4 regions of the Oceanobacillus aidingensis genome follow, and region 3 is predicted to be linked to each of the others. Evidence: riboswitches for the same ligand, from Rfam matches in the RefSeq annotation. Region 3 holds a riboswitch; each other region holds the start of a gene.
What was found. Region 3 has a riboswitch for S-adenosylmethionine ahead of ACFO3P_RS20895 (carboxymuconolactone decarboxylase family protein). Riboswitches for the same ligand answer to the same signal wherever they lie in the genome.

Region 1 (4,355 bases), on a different contig from region 3:
CATATTTCTTTAGCCGTATCCACGATATATTTCAGCTTGTTCCATTGCTCTTCCTCTGTTAACAGATTCCCATGATGGGTCGATGCAAAGCCGCATTGCGGGCTGATGCATAGCTGATCTTTTGGAACATACTGCGACGCTTCTTCAATTCTTGCTTTAATATTTGCTTTATCTTCTAATTCCCCATGCTTTGAAGTAAATACACCCAATACTACACGCGGTCCGCCATTTGGAATGTAATCCAGCGGTTCAAAACCGCCAGAGCGGTCATCATCATATTCCAAGAAGAAACCATCTACTTTTTCTTTGGCAAATAAAGTAGGGGCTATTTTTGCATAGCTTCCTTCAAATGCCCATTTCGAACGATAATTTCCACGACAAAGATGCGTGGTAATCATCAAATCTTCTGGTTTGTCTTCCAACACGCTGTTTAGTACATACAGTGCCAAGTCAATAAAATACTGACGGTCCTTTCCATCTTCCGTTGTCGGGAAATTCTCTACATTTAACCCCGCAATATACACATCATCCAGCTGAAGGTAGCGGCATCCCGCATCATAAAAAGCTTTGATTGCATCACGATAGGTTTGGATGACATCCTCTGCATATTCTGCAATACTTGGATAAACCTCGGGATTTACAATTCCTTTCCCAAATAATTGATTCGGACTTGGAATCGTTTGTTTGGCAATCGCACGGTCTCCGACGATTTCTTTGAATTCCACAAACTCCTTAACATGCGGGTGATCCGGATTAAAGGAAACCTTTCCTGTGACACGCACATTATAGCGTTCTGTTTCTTCTCCAACAAATTGAAATCCTGTATCCGGCACATATCCTTCCACACCGTTTAGATGCTCTTGAAAATCCGTATGCCAAAAGCGGCGTCTGAATTCCCCGTCCGTAACAGCGCTTAAGCCGACTTCAATCTGCTTATCTACGATACGTTTGATTTCTTCTGTTTCAATCTGATGAAGATCCGCTTTGGAAATAGCTCCTTCTTGAAAGTTCTTTCTAGCTTGATGAATCCGTTCCGGCCGCAATAAACTTCCGACATGGTCTGCACGAAATGGTGCTTTCACTGCTGTTTTTGTCATGTTATTCCTTCTCCCTTTTTGGTAGATAGTATTTATTATGGCAAAATGGCAAACGATCGAACTGGAAAACCGCTTGCTTTTTCAGGCTTGGGACTAATATTGAAAATCACAGCTCCTTTTGCCGGCAATTGATCCAGATTCGTCAGCAGCTCTACTTGAAAAGTATCCTGCTCTAATACATAATACTCGCCGATCAATGAACCATTTTTTCTGGCATCCACAGCCGCATCCGTGTCAAACGTTTCATGACCCACTGCTTTAATCTGTCTTTCTTCAAATAAGAACTTCAGAGCATCGAGCCCCCATCCGGGTAAATGACTGTCTCCATTCTCATCCTTATTCTCAAATGCACCTTTATCCGGCCAGCGCTTGCTCCAATCTGTCCGTAACGCGACAAATGTACCCGCTTCAACCTTTCCATGCACCTCTTCAAAAGCTAAAATGTCCTCCACCGTTAAAATATAATCATGGTTTTCTCCGGCTGCTTCTGATTTATCAATCACAACGATTGGGAGGACAACTTCTTTTAAATCCAGCTCCTCTAAATAGCGCTGATCACGAACAAAATGAATAGGTGCATCAATATGTGTGCCATATTGTCCGGAAACACTGAACTGCTGTGCGAAAAACCCGTCATCATGCGTATATAATGTTTCAAACTCGGCATCTTTAAATGCGGCAAAATGCGGCGAATTAGGACCGAATGTATGTGTTAAATCTACCCATGTTTTTGATTTTAGTGTTTCTAACGCGTGTAAGATTTCATTTTCTTTGGTAACTGTCATGATAAGCCGCCTCCCAATATATTGTTTTACGCTTTTGTTTTGTAATCTGTGATATGATCCTGCAATGTTTCATCTTCACCAAATAAAAAGTGTTTATGCATATCTGGAGAATAAATTGAATTAATTGTTTCGATGCCGACAGCTTCCGCAACCGCACGCAGCATTGCCGGTGAAGCTCCACAGCATAAACCGATATAATTCACGCCGATGCTATGTGCTTGTTTCGCCCATTCTGCCAGCTCATAGCGGTTATGATATAGCGGATCCAGAGAAGTCGGGAAGGTTGTTTCCGTTGGTAAATGACAGCTGCACCCTCCATCCGGCAAGTTAAAGAAGGTTGGATTCTCTTCTGTTGTCCGGTATGGAATCGGCAGTGCTCCAACATACCCGTCTACTTTGTCACGAATCTTTTCTAAATACGGCTGCATCGTGTCCGGCCCCCGGAAACAGTTCATCCCAACAACCAAGGCGCCGTTATCCTCTAAAATCTTACATGACTCTTCCACTGTGTAACCATCACGTAAAATGTTTTCACCCATTAATCCCAAGGTAATAACTGCCGGTAAATCATATTTTTTAATTTCCTCTAAAGCAATCAATGCTTCTTCATGATAATAAAAAGTTTCTCCGTTAATATAGTCAACATCCTCATCCTTACACCATGAAACCATTTCATTAAACATCGCTCTGACTTTATCCTTGGATTCCTGATCTTCCGGATTAAAAATATTGGTGTTCGATATATTTCCTGCAACCAGAGCTTCCTCTGTCGGATGTTCCTTTGCTACTTCCTTCGCTAATTTAATAGCATTTCTATTTAGAGGCTCTAATAAGTCCTCTTTACCGATAATGCGCATTTTTTCTCGGTGTGCGTTGTATGTAAAGGCAAGCACTACATCGGAACCTGCTTTCATGTAATCACGATAAACTGCCTTTAGCGTTTCCGGGTTATCCAGCGCTACTTCGGGTACAAAGGAGCCCGCCTGCAAATACCCTCTGCGCTCCAATTCAAATAAATATCCTTCCCCTACAATAACTGTTCCTTGCTTTAATCGCTCTTCCAAACTTCTTTTCGCCATCGTTCCATTCCTCCTGTAAGCTTTTAATTATTTGGTTCGCTGCGGATAAGTCGATATAGACACGAAAAAACCTCTTCTTTCAGAAAGAAGAGGTTTTGAGTACGATATCAATGTCTCTTCTTATCTGCTAGCTAACGCTACTGGAATTGGCACAGTTCTTTTATAAGTCTGTTGCCGAGGCTTCGAAGGGCCAGTCCCTCCACCTCTCTGGATAAGAAAATGTATTGCTATTTATTTGTTGTAGATAACTATATATCTATTTGAATTCCATGTCAATAAGAAATTTTAAAAATATTTCAGCGGTTTTTGAATCGGTTTGAATGAATCTTGTAAATATCTCATATCATAGAGAGAAGTTCCAAACACGCACGGCTTTATATCTCTAAGCAGATGTTTAAATTCCGTAAAAAAAAGGAATGTTAATTTCATGGAGAAAAATTCATAAAATGTTCAAAAAGTATAGACACACCCGAAAAATAAGCATATAATACAAATTAATTCTAAAACATGTAGACATTATATTGAATTTATTCTTCATTATTGGTATAATTAATTCTTTCGCTTTAAGAAATCGAATCAAAAAATATATTTATCATACGGAAGGGGGCGTAGATGTTGAATAGATATTTGATGATTGCTTTAATGATTATCCTTTTGCCAATGACACAATTATTCCCAGGTGTACATCACAGCTACGTTCTCACCGATCATGAAATACTGATTGATTCCCAATCGTCACCTGATTTAGGCGTTGGCGGAAATGACCAGCAAGATAAATCATTTATAGCAAGTCCAGGTTTAGTCATTACCTTATTCTTATTAGGCAGTCTCTGTTTATTCACTACGATTGTGCGGGTCAACCGTACGAAACAGCTGCTGACACCTGTTTTCTATCAATCCAATTTCGTGGTTTAAGCCTCTTTTAATAAAAAAATTAAAAATTAAAAGAGGAGGCAAAAACTATGATGATTTTCAGATTAATTGTTATTGGGTTCTTTTCACTGACTGCATTGTCCGTTTTCACTTATCAAGGTGTTGAGGTATTTCATGCAGTTGCGGATATATTCAGAGCAAAATCATAAGCTATCGTGTACCCCTTCGTACAATAAGCTTTTTCACCCTATACTAATCAAAAGGCAGCCAATGAAATGGATTCATTGGCTGCCTTTTTTGATTTAAGAGAAGTCGATGCTTTATTTAAAATTACCGCCGCGTACTTCTGACACATCATAGACAGTTACAAATGAAGTGGCATCGATATCTTGAATCGTTTCTTTCATTTTACTTTCTTCCAGTCGTGTAATCACACATTTAATTTGTTTAAATTCCTTTTTGGAGTAGCCGCCTTCTACATGCTGTAATGTACAGGCACGTCCCAGCCGGTCGCCAATTTC
Region 2 (4,355 bases), on a different contig from region 3:
ACATCTGTTAGCATAAAACGTGCCTGATTCGGGGTAATCGTACCCGCTGCTACTTCATGTAACCATGTACTTTCATAATGGTAATTATGTTTGTTGATTAACACAATCTCAGCTTCTTCAGGAGACAGCTGTTGAGTTAAACGTCTTGTTGCAACTAATCCAGCATAGCCTGCACCAAGAACGACTACTTTTGGTTTACTCATAATTCATCTTCCATCCTTTCTATCTTCCACAAATAAAATGTAATGTAATTTCGAACTATCACGTTTAATAGTCACTGCATCTATTATAATATCAAATTTTGCGGGATTAGGCTAATTTTCATTATAATTTCTTTAGAAAACTTAGCGAAACTTGTTTTATCAAAGAACCCGCATGATATATATGCTTATTAATAGGTGCGAAAGTTGAGATTTTAATATTAAAAAACTGCAAATTCGCCAGGCTACAGCAAATTCGCAGTTTTATTTTACCTTATTAATTTAATTATGAAACAGCTGCTTTCTTTCGTAATTTAATCAGCATAGATGGATGCAGTATCGACCTCAGAACCTTTGTGCTCTTCAGAACCTTTATCTGTTTCTGAGTCTGAGTTTTCTCCCTCTTCTTCAGTCTCATGCTCTCCATTATTTTCTTCTTCTTCGGGATTTCCTTCCTCTGATTCCGGCTCTTCACTCTCTACATCTTCAGAATCGGGTTCCTTGTTGTTTGCATTATCATCGTTGCCATTTTCTTCCTCTTCCGGCTGTTTCGGCGGTTGATCCGATTTATCTTTTGAATCTTCTTTCTCTGAATTCTCTTCATTCCTGTCATTTGTGCCGGGCGCCTCAGTTTCAGCTCCAGAATTATTGGAATCAGAAAAGCGGCTATTTTTTTCAGATTGATTCTGATGTACAGAAGCTGTGGAACGTTGCGTATTATTCGATTCTGATTCTCGGCTTTCTGTATTCTCATTATTTTCACCAGCTGCGTTTTCCTTATTTGAAGCGTTACTGCTTTGTTCACTGTCAGCTGGCTCATCATTTGTTATTTGATTAGATGATGCTTCCTCAGAAGCTATATAATCTTCTTCCTGCACCTCTGTTTCTGGATTTGTGTATATTTCTTCCTCTGTTTCGGTACCTTGAGTCACAGTACGCTCTTCCTGCACTTCTATTTCATTGTCTTCCTGCTGAAGTATGTTGCGATAATCTAAATTAGCTGTTTGATAAATTTGTTCATTGTCTCCTAATAACCGATTATTCCAGGAGGTTGTAAAAATCTCTACGCTTTCTCCAGTTTGTCCAGTTCCGTCTTCTGTACTCACTTCCATTGAATATTCTACAGAGCGGTTATCCTTATAAATCCCCATGCCAATGATGATAATACAACCTGCTAACATAGAAATGTTTACCCATAATAGCTTTTTTTTGCGCATATATCTTCTTCCTTTTTAAATAGTTTCATTCGGATATTTATTATTTCACCCTTTTTATTATCAGACATATCCAACTCATTCAGAGTAATTGTCCATTTTATAACCATTCAACAATACGTTCACTACACTACCATTGTAATCGTCATCGGAGTCCTTTTCAAATACTTTTCGTTTTTTTCAAGCTTCTTCTTTCTATACACAGCCTCTAAGCCAGTGTTGCCGGCTTTTTCATTTTAAAAAAAATCAAGACTTGATTTTTTTTCCTCGCTCTTGTAAAGTTAACGTAATTATAATTTAATAAAATTCCAATTCTTATCCAGAGAGACGGAGGGACTGGCCCGACGATGTCTCAGCAACCAGCTGCTTCTAGCAAGGTGCTAATTCCAGAAGGGAACTCCCCTTTAAAGATAAGATATGTATCATCACGATATCATACCCTTCTTATCTAATCTCTGGAATAAGAAGGGTTTTTTATTGATTTCACATGGGAAAATCATAAGAAAACAGCATATTCGCGAAAGATAAGCGAATTCATGTTTCTGGATTGAGGAGGCTGAAGAAAAATGAGAAAAATAGAAACAGCATTAGTACAGTTAGGTAATAAAACGGACGAACGGACAGGGGCTATAAATCCGCCTATTTACATGTCAACAGCTTATCAGCACCAGGGAATTGGCCATTCCACAGGTTATGATTATACGCGTACCAAGAATCCGACCAGATCTGTTTTAGAGGAAGGTTTCGCAAAGCTGGAAGAAGGAGATGCTGCTTTCGCCTGCAGCTCAGGAATGGCAGCTATTCAATTAGTTCTCTCCTCCCTGTTTCGTATGGGCGATCACCTTATCGCGACAAAAGATATCTACGGAGGAACTTACCGTATTTTTAATCATTTTGAAAAAGCTTATAATATTTCCGTGACCTATGATGTCTGTCAAAATATCACGGAAACAGAACGATGTATTAACGAAAATACAAAGGCTATCTTTTTAGAAACACCGACGAACCCGTTACTTCAGGAGGTGGATATTGAAAAGTATGCGGAGCTGGCTAAAAAGCATAACCTGCTGCTTATTGTTGATAATACTTTTTTAACACCTTATCTCCAGCAGCCAATTACGCTTGGTGCGGATATTGTAGTGCATAGTGCGACAAAATATATCGGCGGCCATAATGATGTTTTAGCCGGTCTGGTCGTAACCAAAAGTCCTGACCTTTCCGAAAAATTATTTGAAATGCATAATGCGTCAGGAGCAACATTATCTGCTTCAGACAGCTGGCTGCTTGTCCGCGGGTTAAAAACACTTGCATTGCGTATGCAGCGTCACGAGGAAAACGCACAAAAAATTGCTGCTTACCTGCGAGACCACTCGTCAATTGGACAGGTTTATTATCCAAATAAAGGCGGCATGCTTTCATTTTGTTTAGAAGATGCCGACCAGGTGCGTTCTTTCTTAGCTAACCTCAACTTAATTGTATTTGCCGAAAGTCTGGGCGGTGTAGAAAGCTTTATTACCTATCCTACAACACAAACACATGCCGATATGCCGGAGGAAGAAAGAGATAACAGAGGAATCGGTGATGACCTTCTTCGTTTCTCTGTAGGAATTGAAGATGCGGAGGATTTAATAGCAGATATTGAGCAGGCGCTGCAGGTTGTCAGTAAAATTTAAAACAATACCCCAAAAAAGAGGCAGCTCATTTTAAAGCTGCCTCTTTTTTAGAGTAAAGATGAAATTATATTCTTCCTTACATATTATTTAATTTGCTCAACATTCAACATATGGAAGCATACAGCCATTTCATCGTATGCTTCCATAATTTAAGGTTCATTTAAGGTTCGTTACCCTTTTATTAAACCTAAATCCACTTTCCATTGTAACCATTGCAGCTGTCTCGTTTTACGAGGTAAGAATTGACGAATATCTTCCTCATGGTACCCAACTTGGAATCTTTTTTCATCCACCAAAATTGGACTTTTCAGCAGTCTTGGGTATTTGTGAATTAATTTCAATAAAGTTTGCAGAGACAAATCCTCTACATTCAAATTCAATTCTTTAAAAATTTTAGAACGGGTTGAAAGTATCTCATCCGTGCCTTCCACAGTCATTTGTAAAATATTCTTTAGTTCGTCAATTGTCAATGGTTGATGTAAAATATTTCGTTCCTTATAAGCAATTCCATTTTTGCGAAACCATTGTCTCGCTTTTCTTGTAGATGAGCAAGATACTCCGTAAATATGCACTGTCATATTCATTCTCCTTATTATTTGACATATTCATTACAAGATTCAAAGTGATTATGATGAAATGAAAGTAAAACATTTCTGCTTCTTCATTCCATTTTTTCTATCTTAGTTTCACTTTAGCATGGAAATGTGGTAAAACTATGGTAAGGTCATAAAAAAAACATGAAATGAAGCTTAATTCATTGAAATAAAGCTTGCTGCTATTATTCCTTCGCTCTATAAATATGCTTCCCCGGCTTCACGATTCCACAATACGCCCTTAAACTTCTGTTTAATAACAGCTTAAATCAAATAATGAACCCCCCCAAAAAACAAATGACAAAGGTCAACACCATTCTTCTATCTCCGCCATTATCGCAACCAGTTCATCTTCTAATTCTTTTCCTGTATCCGTATCTAATAAATGATTAAATAAGATGGAAAAGATAAGCCGTTCTCCCTTTCCATTGGTTACATAACCGGAAAGAGTGCTGACACCTTCAATGGTTCCTGTTTTTGCCTGAACATCCAGTCCCTTCATACGTTCACGTAAAGTGCCTCCAATCATTTTATCGGCTTCTCCAGCTGCCGGCAGACTGGCTAAAAATTCAGGGAACCACTTTTCCTGCTGGATTTCGTACAGTAAACGCGTCAGTTCTTCGGCTGGAATAAAGTTAGCTGCTGAAATTCCGGAACCATCCTTTAACTGGATTG
Region 3 (4,355 bases):
TAAGCCAAAATGGACCGATTGCTATGAAGCAGGCTAAACAAGCGATTAATCAAGGAATGGATCTTTCGATAGATGAAGCGGTTCAATTGGAACATGCAGCTTATGTAAAACTAATACCGACAAAGGACAGAAAAGAAGGATTGCTTGCATTTCAAGAGAAAAGAAAGCCTGATTACCATGGAAGTTAAAGCCGGAAAGGAGAATGCTTATATGCCTGTGAATCAAGAACTTAAGGAGCGTATAGAAAAAATAAAAAAGGGAGGAAAACAAAAGTATCACGACAGCAATGCTGAAAAGGGCAAGCTTTTTGCTAGAGAAAGAATCCAGCTTCTTTTTGATTCTCATGAGACACTTGAGGATGGTTTATTTGCCAATGCGATGGATGAAGACCTGCCGGCAGACGGCGTGGTTACAGTAACAGGAAAAATAAACGGTCAGACAGTTTGTGCGATGGCAAATGATTCGACCGTCAAAGCAGGAAGCTGGGGACAGCGGACGGTGGAGAAAATTTTACGTATTCAAGAGACGGCTGAGAGGCTGGAGGTGCCCATGGTTTATCTGGTAGACTCTGCCGGTGCCCGAATTACAGATCAAATAGATATGTTCCCGGGAAGAAGAGGAGCGGGACGTATTTTCTATAATCAAATTAAGCTGTCAGGAAGAGTGCCGCAAATCTGCTTATTGTTTGGTCCATCCGCTGCCGGCGGTGCCTATATTCCGGCCTTTTGTGATATCGTTGTCATGGTTGATGGGAACGCATCGATGTATTTAGGTTCACCGCGAATGGCTGAAAAGGTCATTGGCGAAAAGGTTTCTTTAGAGGAAATGGGCGGAGCAAAGATGCACTGTACAACCTCAGGAGTAGGCGATGTTTTAGTAGATACCGAAGAAGAAGCGATTCAATTTGCACAGAAGTACTTAACGTATTTTCCTGCTAATTTTCGTGAGAAGCCAAAAAAAGCAGCATCTGTAGAACCAAAAAGCTTTGATAAGCCAATCAGCGAAATTATTCCAGAAAATCAAAATGCTGCTTTTGATATGTATGAACTGATTGACCGTACAATTGATGAAGGCAGTTTTTGTGAAATAAAAAAGCGGTTTGCTCCAGAATTAATTACTGGGCTGGCCCGTATCAACGGTCAAAGTATAGGAATCATTGCTAATCAGCCACGTGTAAAAGGAGGCGTTCTTTTTACGGATTCAGCAGATAAAGCAACAAAATTTATCCAATTATGTGATGCGTTTGAAATTCCGCTGCTGTTCTTAACGGATGTACCAGGATTTATGATTGGAACAAGAGTGGAGAAGCAGGGAATTATTCGCCATGGAGCCAAAATGCTGTTTGCAATGAGTGAGGTAACGGTACCTAAAATTTCTGTTATTGTCCGAAAGGCTTATGGAGCTGGTCTATACGCGATGTCAGGGCCGGCTTTCGATCCGGATTGCTGTTTAGCCTTTCCAAATGCACAGATTGCTGTTATGGGACCGGAAGCAGCAGTGAATGCAGTAGAAGCAAATAAAATCGCTCAGCTTCCAGAAGAAGAAAGGGAGGCATATATCGCAGAAAAGCAGGCCGCCTATAAAGAGAACATTGATATTTACCGCTTAGCTTCCGAAATGATTATTGATGATATCATTGATCCAGATCATCTTCGGAGCGAGCTGACAAGACGTTTCACCATTTATCAGAATAAGAAAAAGCAATTTACCGAGAGAAAACATGGGGTTTACCCAGTGTAAACAAATAATGGAAACGCTTAGGCTAGAATGTGGTCTAAGCGTTTTTACTGAAAACAAAAAAACATTAATTCACCATAATTGTATTATGTAAACTAAATGATGAATTTTAAGGACACGATGAAAAAAGCTGCTCAATCGATTTAGCATCGTACTCTATAGCAGGAAAATATAATTACATGTGATAAAACAACCAGTCGCCGCTTACAGCAAAAAGATATCTGCTAATATTATCAATAGATTTTGATCAAGAAACGCTTCATTAAATTAAAATTTCCACTTGACATATTTTTTAGAATTCGATAACATATGAAGAAATCTTAAAAAACTAAATAATGTAATTCCTTATCAAGAGCCGGGGGAGGAACTGGTCCTATAATCCCGCAGCAACCATTACTGGAAACGCAGTAAAATGGTGCTAATTCCAGCAAGTTTTCACTTGAGAGATGAGGCAGTGTGTAAAGAAACCCTCTTCTTCTGGAAAAGGGGTTTTTTCATTTTTAAACAAGGGTAGGGAGGGAATAATTTCAAAGGGGCAAGCATGGCTTAAAACCGAGTAATTAGATAGGTAAAGTTTAATTATTATGGTGGCTGTAAGAAAATTAACGAGATGGATTTACAATTTGTATGATTTTATCGCAGCACAAATCAGTGGGCAAAGGAAACAGACCAGGTTCACGATGTCCTAGGGCTGAAACTGGGACTGGGACTGCGATTACTCGTCCCATCGAAGAGCTTTTGCGATTAACCGTCCTATTATAAAGAGTTGTGCGTCGAAAAACCTTCACTAATTGAAGTTTCACTGTATGACAAGCCAAAATTTTAAATGTATGAGGAGAGATTTCATTGACTAAAACAGATAGTTTATATCAAAAATCTTATTTTAACCGGATAACAGAATTAAAAGAATATGCACCGGAAGCGTTTCAAACTTTTTTTGCTTTTAACGATAAAGCATTAGCTGAGGGTGAATTATCAGTTAAATTAAAGGAATTAATTGCGGTAGCCGTAGCGCACATTACGGGGTGCCCGTACTGCATTGATTTACATGTGGGGAATGCTAAAAAAAATAACGCTGATAAAGAGGAAGTAACAGAGGCCATTTTTGTTGCAACAGCTCTAAAGGCTGGTTCAGCGGTTGCTCATGGTGTGAATGCGCTAAATGCGTTTGATGAAGAGGAAAAAGACGAGCTGTACAAAGCATCCTATTTTAATAGATTAACCGAATTTGGTGACATTGATGCGGATACATTCAAGGCATTTGCTGCTTTTGATCATAAATCTATCAAAGCAGGCAAATTGACCGAAAAGGAGAAAGAGCTTATCGCGGTGGCATCAGCACATACCACAGGCTGCCCGTATTGCATTGATCTGCATACGAAAAACGCCAAAAAAACAGGATCCAGCCTAGAGGAAATATCAGAAGCGATTTTTGTGGCAGCAGCTTTAAAAGCCGGGTCCGCAGTGGCACATAGTGTGAATGCCTTAAATGCTTTCGATGAATCTTAAGTAATCAGCAATTCAGAAGTAAGGGCCGATACCAAAATCAATGGCTGACTGCATCAAATGAGAGATAGTCAATTATAGATTTTGGTGAAGCGGTCAAGATGAAAATTTATGAGAAAAGGAGCTTATCGAAACGATGACAAAACAAATTCACCTGAATGGATTTATTCAAAATTCACCTTCCCCTCACTCGACAGGATTATGGAAGCATGAAAAGGACGAGGGGACAAAACATAATGACCTGTCATATTGGATAGAAACAGCAAAAATCCTGGAACGCGGTAAATTTGATGCCATGTTTATTGCTGATGTGCTTGGAACCTACAGTGTATATGAAAATAGTCATGAAGCAGCTGTCCGGCATGCTGTACAGCTTCCGGCACATGATCCATTGATTCCGATTTCTGCTATGGCGGCTGTCACTGAAAATCTCGGCTTTGCGCCAACAATTTCTGCTACATATGCACAACCATACGCACTCGCAAGGCAGCTATCTACACTGGATCATTTAACGAATGGAAGAGTTGCCTGGAATGTGGTGACTTCTTATTTAGAAAGCGAGGCAGTCAATCTTGGCCTTTCCAGCCGTCTTCCTAAGGAACAGCGCTATGACCGTGCAGATGAATTTCTCAAAGTCGTTTATAAACTTTGGGAACACAGCTGGGATGACAATGCTGTTGTTCATGATGGCACAAAGGATACATTTGCACAGCCGGATAAGGTTCGTTTGATTAATCATGAAGGTGAATTTTTCAATGTACCTGGTCCGCATTTGGTTGAACCTTCTCCGCAGCGTACGCCTGTTTTATTCCAAGCAGGAGCTTCACCAAAAGGAAGAGATTTTGCAGCGAAACATGCAGAGGCGGTTTTTACTAAAAATCATTCCTTGGATGCGTTAAAGGCCTATGTTGCAGATATTCGGAAACGAACAGAGGAACAGGGCAGAAATCGGCAAGATATATTTGTTTTTCCTATGATTTTGCCAATCATTGGGTCAACGGAAGAAGAAGCGCTGGCAAAGTATGAAGATTTAACAGACCACGTCAGCTACGAAGGAACTGCGTCTCTCCTTTCCGGACATACAGGAATCGATTTTTCAAAATATAATCCGG
Region 4 (4,355 bases), on a different contig from region 3:
CGGAAAAAATTCCCATCCTGCCTTGTTTTGCTGTTTTCTCATATTTTTTATAGACAATCGCACTGCAAACTTATACTATTAGATGTAATTATAAAATTCACAAACTAGTATAAAGAGGTCGATAGATGATGAAGTTATCCCGTCGTGTAGAAAAGCTTCCTGCTCAATTTTTTGCATCCCTTGCCGGCAAAGTCGCTGCAGCCCTGGAAGAAGGAAGAGATATTATCAATCTCGGACAAGGCAACCCGGATCAGCCGACACCGCCGCATATTATCCGTACACTTCAGGAAAGCGCCGAAAATCCGGCTGCCCATAAATATTCCCCTTTCCGCGGTACCGATGAATTAAAAGGGGCTGCAGCACAGTTTTATAAAAGAGAATATAATGTCGATTTAGATCCTGCTTCAGAAATTGCTATTTTGTTCGGAAGTAAAATTGGCTTGGCAGAACTCCCTTTAGCTGTTATGGATGAAGGCGAATTAATGCTCTTGCCAGACCCTGGATATCCAGATTATTTGTCCAGTGTTTCATTAGCAGACGTTACTTATGACACGTTTCCATTATTAGAGGAAAACAATTTTTTACCAGATTATGCTGCCCTGACGCCGGAACAAAAGAAACTTGCCAAGCTATTATATCTCAACTATCCAAACAACCCGACCGGAGGTGTCGCAACGAAAGAATTTTTTGAAGATACCGTTGCGTTAGCGAAGGAAAATGATATCGGTGTTGTTCATGATTTCGCTTATGGAGCCATCGGTTTCGACGGCTATCAGCCAATAAGCTTCCTACAGACAAAAGGAGCGAAAGATGTCGGCGTTGAGCTGTACACCCTTTCCAAAACCTATAATATGGCCGGCTGGCGAGTCGGTTTTGCTGCTGGCAACAAAGATATGATCGAAGCGATTAATATTCTGCAGGACCATTTATTTGTCAGTCTTTTCCCAGCTATTCAAAAGGCAGCTGCGGAAGCATTATTAGGGGACCAAAGCTGTGTCACCTCGCTTGTGGAACGCTATGAACAGCGCAGAGATGTTCTCATAGAAGAATGCAGACGTATCGGCTGGGAAGTCACTGCACCGAAAGGCTCTTTCTTTGCCTGGCTCCCTGTACCAGCGGCATTTACAAGTGAAACATTTGCTGATTATTTATTACAAGAGGCGGATGTAGCCGTTGCAGCCGGGAATGGTTTCGGAAAGAATGGAGAAGGTTATATACGCGTCGGATTACTCGTAGAAGAGAATCGTATTCGCGAAGCTATTCGACGTATTGAGAAACTGCAGCTGTTTCAAAAATAAATATTGACGAAACTTGTAAAATAAGATACTTTTAAAGAATACAATTCAATTACTACCACACCTCTTATCCAGAGCAGCTGAGGGACTGGCCCGTTGAAGCTCGGCAACCTTAAAAAAAGGTGCTAATTCCAGCAAGACACCCGTCTTGAAAGATGAGAGCAGAAAATAAGATTACATTTTCGAGCCTCTCTTACCCTAGAGAGGCTCTTTTTTAGAAATTGTATCGATTCTGACAAGACAGCTGCAAACAATATTACCTATCAACTGCAGCATAATGATAGAAAGGCAGGAAAAACAGCAGATGATCAAATTAGAGAATGTCACAAAAGTTTTCCCCTCCAAAAAAGGAAAGGATGTTACTGCACTGGACGATGTGACGATTTCTGTCAATAAAGGAGAAATCCATGGCGTAATCGGCTACAGCGGTGCAGGAAAAAGTACATTAATTCGCTGTGTCAATTTACTGGAGTCTCCTTCGAAAGGAAAGGTTTGGATTGATGGAACCGACTTAACGAAGCTGTCAAAAGAAAAGCTCCGGCAAACAAGACAAAAGGTCGGCATGATTTTTCAGCATTTTAATTTATTAAGGACTGCCAGTGTCTATGATAACATTGCGATTCCATTAAAATTACTCGGCGTACCGAAGGCAGAGGTTAAGGAAAGAGTCATGAAATACTTAGATATTGTCGATTTATCTGAGAAAAAAGATGCTTATCCTTCCCAGCTTTCCGGCGGTCAAAAGCAGCGTGTCGCTATTGCCAGGGCGCTGTCACAGGAGCCACAGGTCCTCCTGAGCGATGAGGCAACCAGCGCACTCGACCCAGAAACGACAAATTCCATTCTCGAACTATTATTAAAAATTAATGCAGAGCTTGGGATCACAATACTATTAATCACGCACGAAATGAACGTTATCCAAAAAATATGCGATTATGTCTATGTTATTGAAAATGGAAACCTCATTGAACAAGGTTCGACGATAGAACTATTTACAAAACCTAAACAGCCGACGACTAAAAAGTTCTTAAATACCATTTCACAACGAAAATTATCGGATCGTTTAATTGATGAATTGAATTTAGAAGGCAAAGTAATTCGTTTAACCTTCCTTGGTGAAAATACAGGTCAGCCGCTGTTGTCTAAGGTAACACAGCAATTTTATGTAGAGCCGAATATTCTGACTGCCAATATTATCGAATTAAAAAATGGCATTGTCGGCAACCTTGTCGTTCATTTGATTGGCAGTGAGCATCAAGTAGAACATTCTCTCTCCTTCTTAAAAGAACAAGGCGTAGAAGTAGAAGAATTGGGGGTGAATTAACATGCAGGCATTTATTGATCAATGGGGTTCAGAGTTTTATGATGCCATAATAGAAACTCTTCAAATGGTTTTAATCTCTTTGTTTTTCGCTGTTATTATCGGCGTTATTTTAGCTATTCTATTAGTTTTGACACGTCCGGGACAACCCTTGCAAAATAAGTTTGTTTATCAGTCTTTAAACCTGCTGATTAACGTCATCCGGTCCATTCCATTTATTATTCTTTTATTCTTTATGCTTCCTTTCACCAAATTGATTGTAGGTGTAACCATTGGTGTAAAAGGAGTTATTGTGCCGCTCGTTGTCAATGCAGCTCCTTATATCGCCAGACTGATTGAATCCTCCCTGTTAGAGGTCAACCAAGGTGTTATCGAAGCATATCGAGCGATGGGAGTAAAGACACATCAAATTATTTGGAATGTGATGCTGCGTGAAGCGAGACCAGCCATTGTTCTTGCATTAACCATCGCAACAATCAGCCTTATCGGGGCAACTGCTATGGCCGGATTAGTCGGCGCTGGAGGCCTGGGTGACTTAGCTTACCGATTTGGACACTTGCGTTATGAAACAGACGTCATGTACGTTACGGTTATTATGCTCGTTATTATCGTTCAAGGTCTTCAGTCTCTTGGAAACCGACTCGCCGAACGATTGAAAAAAGATTAATTGGAGGAAAAAATATGACAACCTCATCCAAGAAAGGCTCTTTCTTAGAGCATATAACCATACAAGATTCCTTTCCAATTGGCACTGCACAGCTTGAAGCTGCAGCAAAGCATGCCCTGCCGGCAGAAGTATTTGGCCACATCCGCTCTGGTGCCGGCGGGGAAGAAACGTTAAGAAAAAACAGAGAAGCCTTTGAGAAATATTCGATTATTCCCAGGTTTTTACGTAATGTCTCCGAAGTAGACACATCTATACGTATTTTAGGAAAAGAATATGCTTCCCCATTAATGGTCGCTCCGATAGGACATTTAAAAATGGTTCATGAAGAACCTGACTTTGCCATTGCAAATGTTGCGGCTTCGATGAATATTCCATACATTCAAAGCACTGTTACAGCAAGATCTATCGAAGAAGTCTCGGAAGCTGTTCCTCATGGACCAAAATGGTTTCAATTATACTGGTCCAATAATGATGCTATTTCCTACAGTATGGCAGAACGCGCAGAAAAAGCCGGATATGAAGCGATAGTGGTCACCGTGGATACTATGATTCTCGGGTGGCGTGAAGATGATATGAGGCATCAGTACTCCCCATTGAAAAAAGGGTATGGAAAAGCAAACTATGTCCAGGATCCTGCATTTCAAGAAGGCTTAAAGGATGGACAGGATGAAGTTGAATCAATTATTGAAAACCTTCATCACCCATCCCTTCATTGGGACAATATAACGGCATTACGTCAACGTACGAAGCTGCCAATTTTTCTAAAAGGCATCCTTCATCCTGAAGATGCAAAACAAGCAATAAAAGCCGGAATAGACGGGATTATTGTCTCCAATCATGGCGGCAGACAAATGGACGGAATCATACCAAGTCTGGAAGCATTACCAGCTATACGCGAAGCTGTTGGTCCAGATTTCCCCTTGCTGCTTGATAGCGGCATCCGCCGGGGAGCAGATGTCATCAAAGCCCTGGCGCTTGGCGCAGATGCGATTTTATTTGGGCGTCCGTATACCTACGCGCTTGCACTTCAGGGAGAAGCAGGCGTTCAGAAGATATTCGCTAACCTTGCGCA

Region 1: it holds a riboswitch for S-adenosylmethionine, as region 3 does, so the genes downstream of both, ACFO3P_RS03065 (homocysteine S-methyltransferase family protein) here and ACFO3P_RS20895 (carboxymuconolactone decarboxylase family protein) in region 3, are expected to answer to the same signal.
Region 2: it holds a riboswitch for S-adenosylmethionine, as region 3 does, so the genes downstream of both, ACFO3P_RS22815 (methionine biosynthesis PLP-dependent protein) here and ACFO3P_RS20895 (carboxymuconolactone decarboxylase family protein) in region 3, are expected to answer to the same signal.
Region 4: it holds a riboswitch for S-adenosylmethionine, as region 3 does, so the genes downstream of both, ACFO3P_RS11535 (methionine ABC transporter ATP-binding protein) here and ACFO3P_RS20895 (carboxymuconolactone decarboxylase family protein) in region 3, are expected to answer to the same signal.

The regions. Positions count from the first base shown of each region.
Region 1 covers NZ_JBHSFT010000002.1:104,019-108,373, reverse strand. The annotation lists gene ACFO3P_RS03075 (5-methyltetrahydropteroyltriglutamate--homocysteine S-methyltransferase) at 1-1,097, opposite strand, end outside; gene ACFO3P_RS03070 (cyclase family protein) at 1,133-1,882, opposite strand; gene ACFO3P_RS03065 (homocysteine S-methyltransferase family protein) at 1,909-2,961, opposite strand; SAM riboswitch class I at 3,079-3,179, opposite strand; gene ACFO3P_RS03060 (hypothetical protein) at 3,574-3,876, shown strand; gene ACFO3P_RS03055 (YitT family protein) at 4,155-4,355, opposite strand, start outside.
Region 2 covers NZ_JBHSFT010000050.1:373,092-377,446, reverse strand. The annotation lists gene ACFO3P_RS22825 (NAD(P)/FAD-dependent oxidoreductase) at 1-203, opposite strand, end outside; gene ACFO3P_RS22820 (hypothetical protein) at 515-1,417, opposite strand; SAM riboswitch class I at 1,727-1,831, shown strand; gene ACFO3P_RS22815 (methionine biosynthesis PLP-dependent protein) at 1,981-3,087, shown strand; gene spx (transcriptional regulator Spx) at 3,258-3,665, opposite strand; gene dacB (D-alanyl-D-alanine carboxypeptidase/D-alanyl-D-alanine endopeptidase) at 3,988-4,355, opposite strand, start outside.
Region 3 covers NZ_JBHSFT010000049.1:303,834-308,188, forward strand. The annotation lists gene ACFO3P_RS20885 (enoyl-CoA hydratase) at 1-188, shown strand, start outside; gene ACFO3P_RS20890 (acyl-CoA carboxylase subunit beta) at 211-1,740, shown strand; SAM riboswitch class I at 2,080-2,190, shown strand; gene ACFO3P_RS20895 (carboxymuconolactone decarboxylase family protein) at 2,578-3,246, shown strand; gene ACFO3P_RS20900 (LLM class flavin-dependent oxidoreductase) at 3,380-4,355, shown strand, end outside.
Region 4 covers NZ_JBHSFT010000016.1:66,085-70,439, forward strand. The annotation lists gene ACFO3P_RS11530 (pyridoxal phosphate-dependent aminotransferase) at 129-1,298, shown strand; SAM riboswitch class I at 1,360-1,457, shown strand; gene ACFO3P_RS11535 (methionine ABC transporter ATP-binding protein) at 1,600-2,619, shown strand; gene ACFO3P_RS11540 (methionine ABC transporter permease) at 2,615-3,283, shown strand; gene ACFO3P_RS11545 (alpha-hydroxy-acid oxidizing protein) at 3,298-4,355, shown strand, end outside.